Regions from separate parts of the Rhizobium sp. P43 genome, predicted to be linked through region 1. Evidence: predicted binding sites of a transcription regulator. Region 1 holds the regulator's gene; each other region holds the start of a gene.
The links. The regulator LexA, encoded in region 1, represses DNA repair genes until DNA is damaged. The targets are predictions, from matches to a motif close to TGTTCNNNNTGTGTTCNG.
Positions count from the first base shown of each region.

Region 1 (3,277 bases):
GTCGTTCGCCGCAACCGCCGCCCTGATTGCCGGTTACGCCGGGTGGCGCGCGCGACCGCGAGCGATTCTCCCCCAGGCCAAGTCGCTGTCGCTGCGGATCGCCTCGGGCAGCGTCAAATTCGTCGGGGGCACACTCGCGACGTCCCTGATTGGCGGGGTCGCAACGGCCGTCTTTGCCATTAGCCATTTCCACCGCCTCTCTACCCACGGCTTGGAAGCCAATCTGGCAGCCATGCCGCTGATCTCGCTCGTCGTGATGCCCTCGGGTTTCATTGCCATGCTGCTGATGCCCTTCGGGCTGGATGCGCCATTCTTTTGGATCATGGGGCAGGGGCTGGAATTGGTGCTCGCCGTTGCCTACGAGGTTTCAAGTTGGGGCGGCGGCTATGTGTTTCCCCGACTGCCAGACATCTTCATGCTCGGTACGATTGCCGGCATGCTCTTGCTGACCCTATTGAAGACGCCGATCAGGCATATCGGGACGGCCTTGATCGCCTGCACGATCGCCGTCACCTGGTTTGGTCCGAAGCAACCCATCGGGGAACTGTTGATCAGCGAGGACGCCCGCCTCGTTGCGCTCAGACTGGGCGAGGGCGAGACGACTAAGGTGGCCGTCAACAGAGCCGGCCCGCCCGCCTTCGTTTTCGATCAGTGGCGGCCTGTGCTTGGCATTGGAGAGGCGATCCCCCCGACCATGCTGTCCATCGGCCCGCTGCCGCCGGCACCCGACAGAGGATCGCAGCAAAGTCTCTCTGCGGATCAGCGGCGAGACGCGCAGGAGATTCTGGATGTTCTTCGTGCTTCCGCCGTAACGAGCCATTTCACTTGCATCAAGCAAGCTTGCACCATCAAACTGAGAAATGGCACCACGCTTCTGACGCTGGAGCGTCCCGATCTCGCCGGAACGGCCTGTGACCGCGCGGACATTCTGGTGCTTTCGGCACGCATCCGCATGCAAGGCTGCCGCTCGGGCGCGTTGCTGATCTCAGAAACCAGCCTTCGGGCCACGGGATCCCTGGAGATCTCAGGACTTGATGGCGATCGAAACGCCATCAACATCATCCCCGCCTATCACGGGCCACCACGTCCCTGGACTGCGCACCGTCTTTACGACTGGCGCACAGGCTCAATGGCGACCGCACATGAATTCAGCAACGGCGCGCCCGAGGCACACCGATATGCAGCTCAATGATAGCGTCGAATGAGACCGACCAGCTTGCCCTGTATCTTGACGCGATCCGGCGGGAATATTCGGGTCTCGTAGGCCGGGTTGGCGGCTTCGAGGGCAATCGACGCACCGCGGCGACGAAAGCGCTTGAGCGTTGCCTCTTCATCATCGACCAGCGCGACGATGATGTCGCCCGGATTGGCATTCGACGCATTACGGATGATCACGGTGTCGCCGTCGAGAATGCCGGCTTCAATCATCGAATCCCCCTTCACCTCAAGCGCGTAATGCACGCCGGAGCCAATCATCTCAGCCGGGACGGTGATGTCATGCGTGTTGTTCTGGATCGCCGAAATCGGCACGCCCGCTGCAATCCGGCCCATGACGGGCACCGAGACGGAGGCGCCATTGTCTTGCTCTGTGGACTTGACGGGCGCAGCAGGCGGCGGCGGCGCCTTGCCGAGACTGCCCTCGATCACACTCGGCGCAAAGCCGCGACGCGGTTGAATGCTCGGCGAATAGGCTTCCGGAAGCTTGATGACCTCCAGTGCCCGCGCACGGTTCGGCAAGCGCCGGATGAAGCCCCGTTCTTCAAGCGCCGTGATCAACCGGTGGATGCCGGATTTCGATGCGAGGTCCAGCGCGTCCTTCATCTCGTCGAAGGACGGCGGGACACCCGATTCCTTCATCCGTTCGTGGATGAAGAGAAGCAGTTCCTGTTGCTTGCGCGTCAGCATATGTGGTGCCCCTAAGATGAAACAAAGCCAGAACAGACACTATATGTTCCAGTTGTGTTCCGCAAGTGGATAAATTTTCGTGAAGAACGGGTGAGAAAATGCGATAGCCCACGGAAAGGCTATTCAAACCGTTGGTTCGAAGCGCCTCAGAGCCGTGGTCGATAAGCCCCGGGAGGCACCGGGGAACCATCTTTCAGGATGTTGTTAATGCTCAAGGATATCGAGAAGCTCGTTCTGGGGAAGTCGTCATCTGATCTTTCCTCGGCCGAGAAAAACGTGCTGAAGCGAGCGCGCGAGCGTCGGACGGTCTCCACCAACGCCGGTGAGGATTTTCTCGCCAATGCGAGCTTCGGGGAAAGACTTGCCGACGCAATTGCAAGGGTCGGCGGGTCCTGGGGCTTCATCATCAGCTTTATGCTGTTTCTCGTCTGCTGGGTGATTCTCAACACCGTGATTCTGGCCAGCGGGGCCCTCGATCCCTATCCTTTTATATTTCTCAACCTGCTGCTTTCTATGCTTGCGGCGATCCAGGCGCCCATCATCATGATGAGCCAGAACCGCCAGGCGGAGCGGGATCGGTTCATGGCGGCCAAGGATTACGAGATCAATTTGAAGGCGGAGATCGAGGTCCTGGCGCTTCATCACAAGATTGACGAGCAGGTCCTGACAGAACTGCGTGAGGCCCGCCAGGAGCTGAGTGCTCTGCGTGCGTTGATCGAGAACCTTCAAAATCAGAACCGCCTTTCCTAGATGCAAGGCGTCCTCAGCGAGCAGAAGACGAGATTGTCCATGTCCCAGACGTCTGGTGCGCCCCGCGCAATTGATCACCTTGTTCTGCCTGTCATTGATCTCGACACCGCTCGATTAAGGCTCGCGAACCTCGGCTTTACGATTGCGTCGGATGCGCGCCACCCCTTCGGCACGGAAAACGCCTGCGTCTTCTTCGGCGACGACACCTATCTTGAACCGCTGGCCGTGGGCAGCCGGGAGGACTGTCTCGACGCGGTGCGCAGCGGCAATGTCTTTGTCGCCCGCGATCAGGCTTTCCGCTTTCGCCACGGCGAAGGCATGTCAGCCCTCGTGGTCAAGACCGTCGATGCCATGGCGGACGATGCGCGGTATCGCGATGAGGGTATGAGTGCGGGTTCCTTGCTCGAATTTTCCCGCCAGTTCCGTTTCCCGGATGGTCGGATGGCAGAGGGAGCCTTCAGGCTTGCCTTCGCAGCCGACCTTCGCGCTCCAGACTTCTTCGGCTTTGCCTGCGAACGCGTAAATCCGATCCCCGCATATCGTGGTCCTCTGCTGGTTCACGCGAACGGTGCGGCAGGTCTTTCGCGTATCGTGCTGGTCGAGGAAAACCCGAGTGACTTTC
Region 1 is NZ_CM161539.1:1,612,656-1,615,932, reverse strand. Features, by position in the region: gene AC1PUL_RS08010 (ComEC/Rec2 family competence protein) at 1-1,192, shown strand, start outside; gene lexA (transcriptional repressor LexA) at 1,186-1,905, opposite strand; gene AC1PUL_RS08000 (DUF1003 domain-containing protein) at 2,113-2,655, shown strand; gene AC1PUL_RS07995 (VOC family protein) at 2,695-3,277, shown strand, end outside.

Region 2 (3,277 bases), 2.1 Mb from region 1:
AAAGCCGCTCCTGGAACAAAGCCCTGATACGGACGGGATCGCGCAAGGGTGCGGAGGCCCCGATCTCGATGCGAAAGACCTTTCCATCGACCCTGAAGACCAGGAGTTCGAACAAGCGCCCGCCTTCCCCCCGGGCTTCGAGCGAGACCTTCAAACCTGCCGCGAGACGACCGGCTATATCGAGGATCTGATCCTCGGTCATGATCGGATCTGCAAGCCGTCGTTCGGCCGACAAGATGGGGACATGCCGCCTCGGCGAAATCGGCTCTCCTTCCCGTCCGAGTGCCTGGTCTAGACGCAGCATGGGTTCCGGGCCGAAGCGACGCGTGATCGGAGGGCGCGGGGCAGGGATGATGTCACCGATGGTCTTCAGGCCGACACGGGCGAGGTTCATCACCGTCTGCGGGTCGAGCCTCAGGGCCGAGATCGGCAAGGGGTAAAGCGCCGACACTGCCTCCGTGGGAGTGACGCGCCGTGGGCCGTCAAAGCGGCTGCAGGCCCGGGCGAGACCCGGTGTCGGGCCGACCGCGATGCGGACAGCAAGACCGAAAGCCGTCATTCGGCGATCGACATCCTCGATCAGCCTCTCCTCACCGCCGAAAAGATGGGCGCAGCCGGTGATATCCAGCATCAGGCCGTCTTCGCCGTCGAGGGCAACCAGCGGCGTATAGCGGTCACACCAGTCGGCGATGGCATCGAGCAGAGCGCGGTCGGCGGCGGGATCAGCCTCGACCACGTCGAGGTTTGCACAGATGGCGCGGGCTTCCGCCAGGCCCTGGCCGGTTCGCAGACCGAAGCCTTCGGCGCTTTCATCCAGCGCCGTGATGCGCATGCTATTGGCCGAGCGGCCGGCACAGACCAGCGGCGCGCGCTCAGGATGCGCGGTCGAGCCGGGGGGTAAACGCCATGAGAGACCCCAGCGACGCCGGGCGATGCGATCGGTCGGGAGCCTTGGGAAAAACAGCGACAGAATGCGGCGATCCGAGGCCTGAGGGTGCGAGCTGTTCGAAAAGGCGAAGGCGGCGGTCATCGGAATTCCACTCCAGAATGAGTTCGGGTGAGCCCGGGATGCGGGATTTTTCAAGGGTGATGCGAAAGACGGGGGATCCTATGCTGCCGCCCAGCAGGGACCCGTCGGCAAGATGGCGCGCCGCCGCCGGCGCGGGTTCGACAGACAGGCGAAGAAGGGCGCTCGATGCTTCTTCTTCGCCGGCCTGGCGGAGTACCAACAGCCTGCCACCGGTGGCTCGCGCCTTGAGGCTCAGGCGCCTACTTTCGGTGAGGCCGAATTTCTTCGGATTGCCATGCACTTCGAGAAGCACGGTCGAAAAGGCGCGCGAGGCAAGGGCTGCCTCGGCGAGCCAGAGCGCATCCTCGATGCGGCGTGGCAGGGCATGCACCAGGGCGCAGGAGGTCAGGCCGAAATCCAGGAGGCCGGGGGCATAGGCAAGGCCGGCTTCGCGCACCACCTGGGGATCGGCGATGAAGAGCAGCCTTTGCCGGCCGACGCCTTTCGTTTCCGCCGCCATCAGGGCCATGGCCAGACCGAGACCTGTCACGCTCCCTGCCTGCTGCAGCTTCTGCCCGCGCAGCTCCAGCAATGTGCCGCGGGCCAGCATGTCCCGCATCAGTGTGTCGAAGAGATCCTGCTTTTCACGCTGTCCGTCCGAATGGACGGATGCCGATCTGTCAGCCGTGCCTTGGGCTGTCAGGCGTGCGGCATGGTCCGGCTTTCCCTCGATCCGGGCAATCGCCTCCCGCAAGGCAAAAAGCGTCTCGCGCGCCTGAGGGCTCTCGCCCATGACGATCTCTCCTGATGAATTGTTCTCTATTTGTTCCCTATGGATTCCAGAGCTTTCTAAAAGAGTCAACCGGATTCAGATAAGAATTTATTCCTCGGTTGAATTCACTCTCGAAATACGCTCGCAAACATCCTATATCTGCCGGCAGTAAGGAGTACTCATGGCCCGCATAGACCAGAGCGAGGATTGGCGCGAACGGCACGCCCCGACGATCAGCACATTCGAGTCGCTGGCGATCGAGGCCTACGGGCACCTGCCCCAGGAGTTCCGCGACCTGAGCCGCGATCTCATCATCGAGATCGCCGATTTCCCGACCGATGAAGTGTTCGAAGACATGGCGCTCGAGACGCCTTTCGACCTGCTCGGCCTGTTCGAAGGACGCGGGATTTCCGAGCGTTTTTCGATGGAAACCGGCATGATGCCGAACCGCATCATCCTCTATCGCCGGCCGATCCTCGACTACTGGGCCGAAAACGAGGAAACGCTGGGCGATATCATCACCCATGTGCTGATCCACGAGATCGGTCACCACTTCGGTCTGTCCGATGACGACATGGAGAGGATCGAGGAAAGCGCCGAAGAGGCCGCGGCTGCCGATCGCTGATTTCGGCTCATCATCCCAGGGATTTCAGCCCGAGTGTCCAAACCGTGCCCGGTAGGCGGCGGGGCTGGTTTGCAGCCGCGTGCGGAAATGATGGCGGAGCGTTGCCGGTGTGCCGAAGCCCGAAGCAATCGCGATGTCGTCGAGCGGCAGGCTTGCCTTGCGCTCCAGCAGGTCACAGGCGTGGCGCAGCCGGCGGGTCATGAGGAATTCACCGGGGCTCTGGCCTGTCAGGTCGCGAAAGCGGCGCTGGAAGGTCCGGTTGCTCATCCCCGCCCGTGCGGCCATTTCGGCGAGTGTCACCTCGTGCTGCAGATTGGCCTCGATCCAGTCGATCAGCGGGCCTATCCGCTGTCCTTCGCGCTCCTGTGGCACAGGCTTGACGATGAACTGTGCCTGTCCGCCTTCCCGATGGGGTGGGACCACAAGACGACGGGCAACGCTGTTGGCGGCCTCGGTGCCGAAATCGTGGCGGACGACATGCAGGCAGAGATCAATGCCGGCCGCACTGCCGGCGGCCGTCAGAATCTGGCCTTCGTCGACATAAAGCACATCTGGATCGAGATGGACGTCGGGATGTCTTTGCGCAATCGTGTCGGCATAGCGCCAGTGGGTCGTGGCTTTCAGGCCATCGAGGAGGCCGGTCGCGGCCAGCACCGCCACGCCGGAGCATAGCGACATCAGGCGTGCGCCCCGGACATGGGCCGCTCGCAGCGCCTCGATCAACGAGGCTGGGACCGGCTGGTCGATCCCGCGCCAGCCGGGCACGACGATCAGATCCGCCTCTGCCAAGAGTTCCAGCCCGCCGGAAGCGCTGACCGTCAGACCGCCGGCGGCGCGCAGCGGCCCCGGCTCGATCGCGGCTGTCGCGTGG
Region 2 is NZ_CM161539.1:3,881,137-3,884,413, forward strand. Features, by position in the region: gene AC1PUL_RS19305 (Y-family DNA polymerase) at 1-832, opposite strand, end outside; gene AC1PUL_RS19310 (hypothetical protein) at 873-1,802, opposite strand; gene AC1PUL_RS19315 (metallopeptidase family protein) at 1,963-2,406, shown strand; gene ftrA (transcriptional regulator FtrA) at 2,431-3,277, opposite strand, start outside.
Region 2: the regulator LexA is predicted to act here: its motif matches at 1,823-1,840, upstream of AC1PUL_RS19315 (metallopeptidase family protein).

Region 3 (3,277 bases), 350 kb from region 1:
GGAGCGCCGCACGCGCCTGCAGCGATCCGAAGGTGATGATCTGGCCCACCTGCTCGCGACCATATTTGCGCTGCACGTAGCGGATGACCTCTTCGCGGCGCTCCTGGCAGAAGTCGATGTCGAAGTCGGGCATCGATACGCGTTCCGGATTGAGGAAGCGCTCGAACAGCAGCGAGAAGCGGAGCGGGTCGACATCGGTGATGGTCAGCGCATAGGCGACCAGCGAGCCTGCACCGGAACCACGACCGGGGCCAACAGGGATGTCATGCTGCTTAGCCCATTTGATGAAGTCCGAAACGATCAGGAAGTAGCCGGGGAACTTCATGCGCTCGATGACCGAGAGCTCGAATTCCAGCCGTTCGCGATAGTCCTTCTCTTCGTAACCCGGTGCCATGCCGAGGGCTGCCAGGCGCTGGTCGAGCCCCTCCTCCGCCTGGCGGCGCAGTTCGAGCGCCTCCTCGCGCTCGGCCTCTTCCGGATCGTCGCTGCCGCCGGTGAAGCGCGGCAGAATGGGCTTGCGGGTATCGAGGATGAAGGAGCAGCGACGGGCGATCTCGACCGAGTTCTCGAGCGCCTCGGGCAGATCCGCAAACAGCTTCATCATGTCCGCCCGGCTCTTCAGATAATGATCCGGGGTCAGGCGAAAGCGATCGTCATTGGACACGATCGCGTTGTGGGCAACGGCCATCAGGGCATCATGGGCGTCGTAATCGTCCTTGGCCGGAAAGAAGGCCTCGTTTGTCGCGACCAGCGGGATGTCATGCTCATAGGCGAGCTGCACCATGCGCCGCTCATGGGTGCGGTCATAGTCGCCATGGCGCTGCAATTCGACATAGAGCCTGTCACCGAACAGATCCTTCAAGGCCAGCAGACGGCTTTCCGCCTGAGCGCGATGGCCATCCTTCAGCAACCTGTCGATCGGGCCACCCGAAGCACCCGTCAGCAGGATCATGCCTTCGGCGCCGCTTTCCCGGAACCAGGACAGTTTCACATGCACGGGCTGGCCGGCATCGCCGCCGAGATAGGCGCGACTGACGAGATCGACCAGCCGCTCGTAACCATCGGCATCCGAGGCCAGGACAACGACCGACGGCAGGTCCGGCATATGGCCGTTGCCGCCGCGCTTTTCGCCGGCGCCATCCTCCATGTCGATCGACAGCTGGCAGCCGATGATCGGCTGAATGCCGTCGCCCAGCGCCTTCTGGGAGAATTCGAGCGCGACGAAGAGATTGTTGGTGTCGGTAATGGCAATTGCCGGCTGATTGTCGGCCACTGCCTTGCCGAGGATCTTTTTCAGCGGCAGCGCGCCTTCGAGAAGCGAATAGGCGGAATGCACGCGCAAGTGCACGAAACCCGGGCCGTCACCCAGTCCACCGGACGCTTCCTTACCGACGCTGTCCTCGCCCATACCGCTTCATTCCTCATTGTCTGAATCGGTCGGGATTTTCGGTCTTCGCGCCTGCGAAGTCCAGAAGGAAGTCGGGCGGCAAAGCCTTCCTCACCAGCTTTGCCGCCCGCAATTTTCAGAGAGCCATCATCAAAAGGGCCATGCTGGATACGAACACGGCCATCGAGGCAAATGCAGCAACGTCACGAAGTATTTCAGTCATGCGCGTCTCCTGTCTCTTTATGTTTTTATTTTGTTCTCATCCTGTTCCATTGTCAACCCAAAAAAACCTGTGAGCTCGGTGGAACAAATTTGACCGAGGCTCAACAGGTTCAACGATGAGAGCAGGAGATAAGGAGGTCAGAGCTCGAGTTCGACGACCTTGCCGTCCACCAGGGTCACGCAGCGGTCCATGCGCCGGGCGATCTCGTGGTTGTGAGTGGCAATCATCGCCGAGAGGCCGGACTGGCGGACCAGGGCCTCAAGGGCGGAGAAAACGTAACTTGCCGTATCGGGGTCGAGGTTGCCGGTCGGCTCGTCTGCGAGAAGAACCAGGGGCGCATTGGCCACAGCACGGGCGATCGCCACGCGCTGCTGCTCGCCGCCGGAGAGTTCGGCCGGACGGTGGTCGGCACGATGGCCGACTCGCATATAATCCAGAAGCTGCTTGGCACGCTCGGCCGCTTCGGCCTTGGAAAGCCCGGCGATCAGCTGCGGCATCATCACGTTTTCCAGCGCGGAGAATTCCGGCAGGAGGTGGTGAAACTGATAGACGAAGCCGATCGACTTTCGACGGATGGCGGTCCGCTGCTCATCGCCGAGTTCCTGGCAGGCAACGCCGCCCACCGTCACTTCGCCACCGTCGGCGTGCTCCAACAGACCCGCGACATGGAGAAGCGTCGATTTGCCGGTGCCGGAGGGCGCCACAAGGGCGACCGTTTCACCGGTGCGCAGGGTGAAATCGGCGCCTTTCAGGATGGAGAGCACGGTCTCGCCCTGGCCATAATGGCGATCAATGCCGGAAAGCGAGAGAACCACGTCTTTTGCCATTATCTCGGCATCCTCATTCGTAACGCAGGGCCTGGACGGGATCCAGACGCGAGGCCCGCCAGGCCGGGAAGATGGTCGCCATGAAGGACAGGCTGAGCGCCATCACGACCACGGAGATGGTCTCGCTGACATTCATGTCGGCTGGCAGCTGGCTCAGGAAGTAGAGTTCAGGATCGAAGAGCACGGTGCCGGAGACCCAGGAAAAGAACTGGCGGATGCTCTCGATGTTCAGACAAACGATGACACCGAGAAAGACACCGGCGAGCGTGCCCGCAGTGCCGATTGCGGCGCCCGTCATGAAGAAGATGCGCATGATGGCGCCCGAGGTGGCCCCCATGGTGCGCAGGATGGCGATGTCGCTTGCCTTGTCCTTCACCAGCATGATCAGGCCCGAGATGATGTTGAGCGCGGCAACGAGCACGATCAGCGTCAGGATCATGAACATCACGTTGCGCTCGACCTGGAGCGCCGAGAAGAAGGTCTGGTTGCGCTGGCGCCAGTCGGTGAGGAAGATCTGCCGGCCGGCTGCTTCCTCGATCTGCGGGCGAAGCTCATCGACGGAATCGGGATCGGCGATAAAAAGCTCGATCGACTGGACGATGCCCTCGACATTGAAATAGAGCTGCGCCTCTTCCAGCGGCATGTAGATGATAGAGGCGTCATATTCCGACATCCCAATCTCGAAGATCGCCGAGACCGGATAGGACTTGACCCGCGGATTGACGCCAAGCGGCGTGATATCGCCTTCCGGGGAGACCAGCGTGATCGTATCGCCGGCCGACAGGCCCAACTGGGCTGCCATGCGCGAGCCGACCAGCACGCCCTGCCCCGTGGCGAAGC
Region 3 is NZ_CM161539.1:1,960,134-1,963,410, forward strand. Features, by position in the region: gene dnaE (DNA polymerase III subunit alpha) at 1-1,408, opposite strand, end outside; gene AC1PUL_RS09830 (ABC transporter ATP-binding protein) at 1,748-2,437, opposite strand; gene AC1PUL_RS09835 (lipoprotein-releasing ABC transporter permease subunit) at 2,451-3,277, opposite strand, start outside.
Region 3: the regulator LexA is predicted to act here: its motif matches at 1,631-1,648, upstream of dnaE (DNA polymerase III subunit alpha).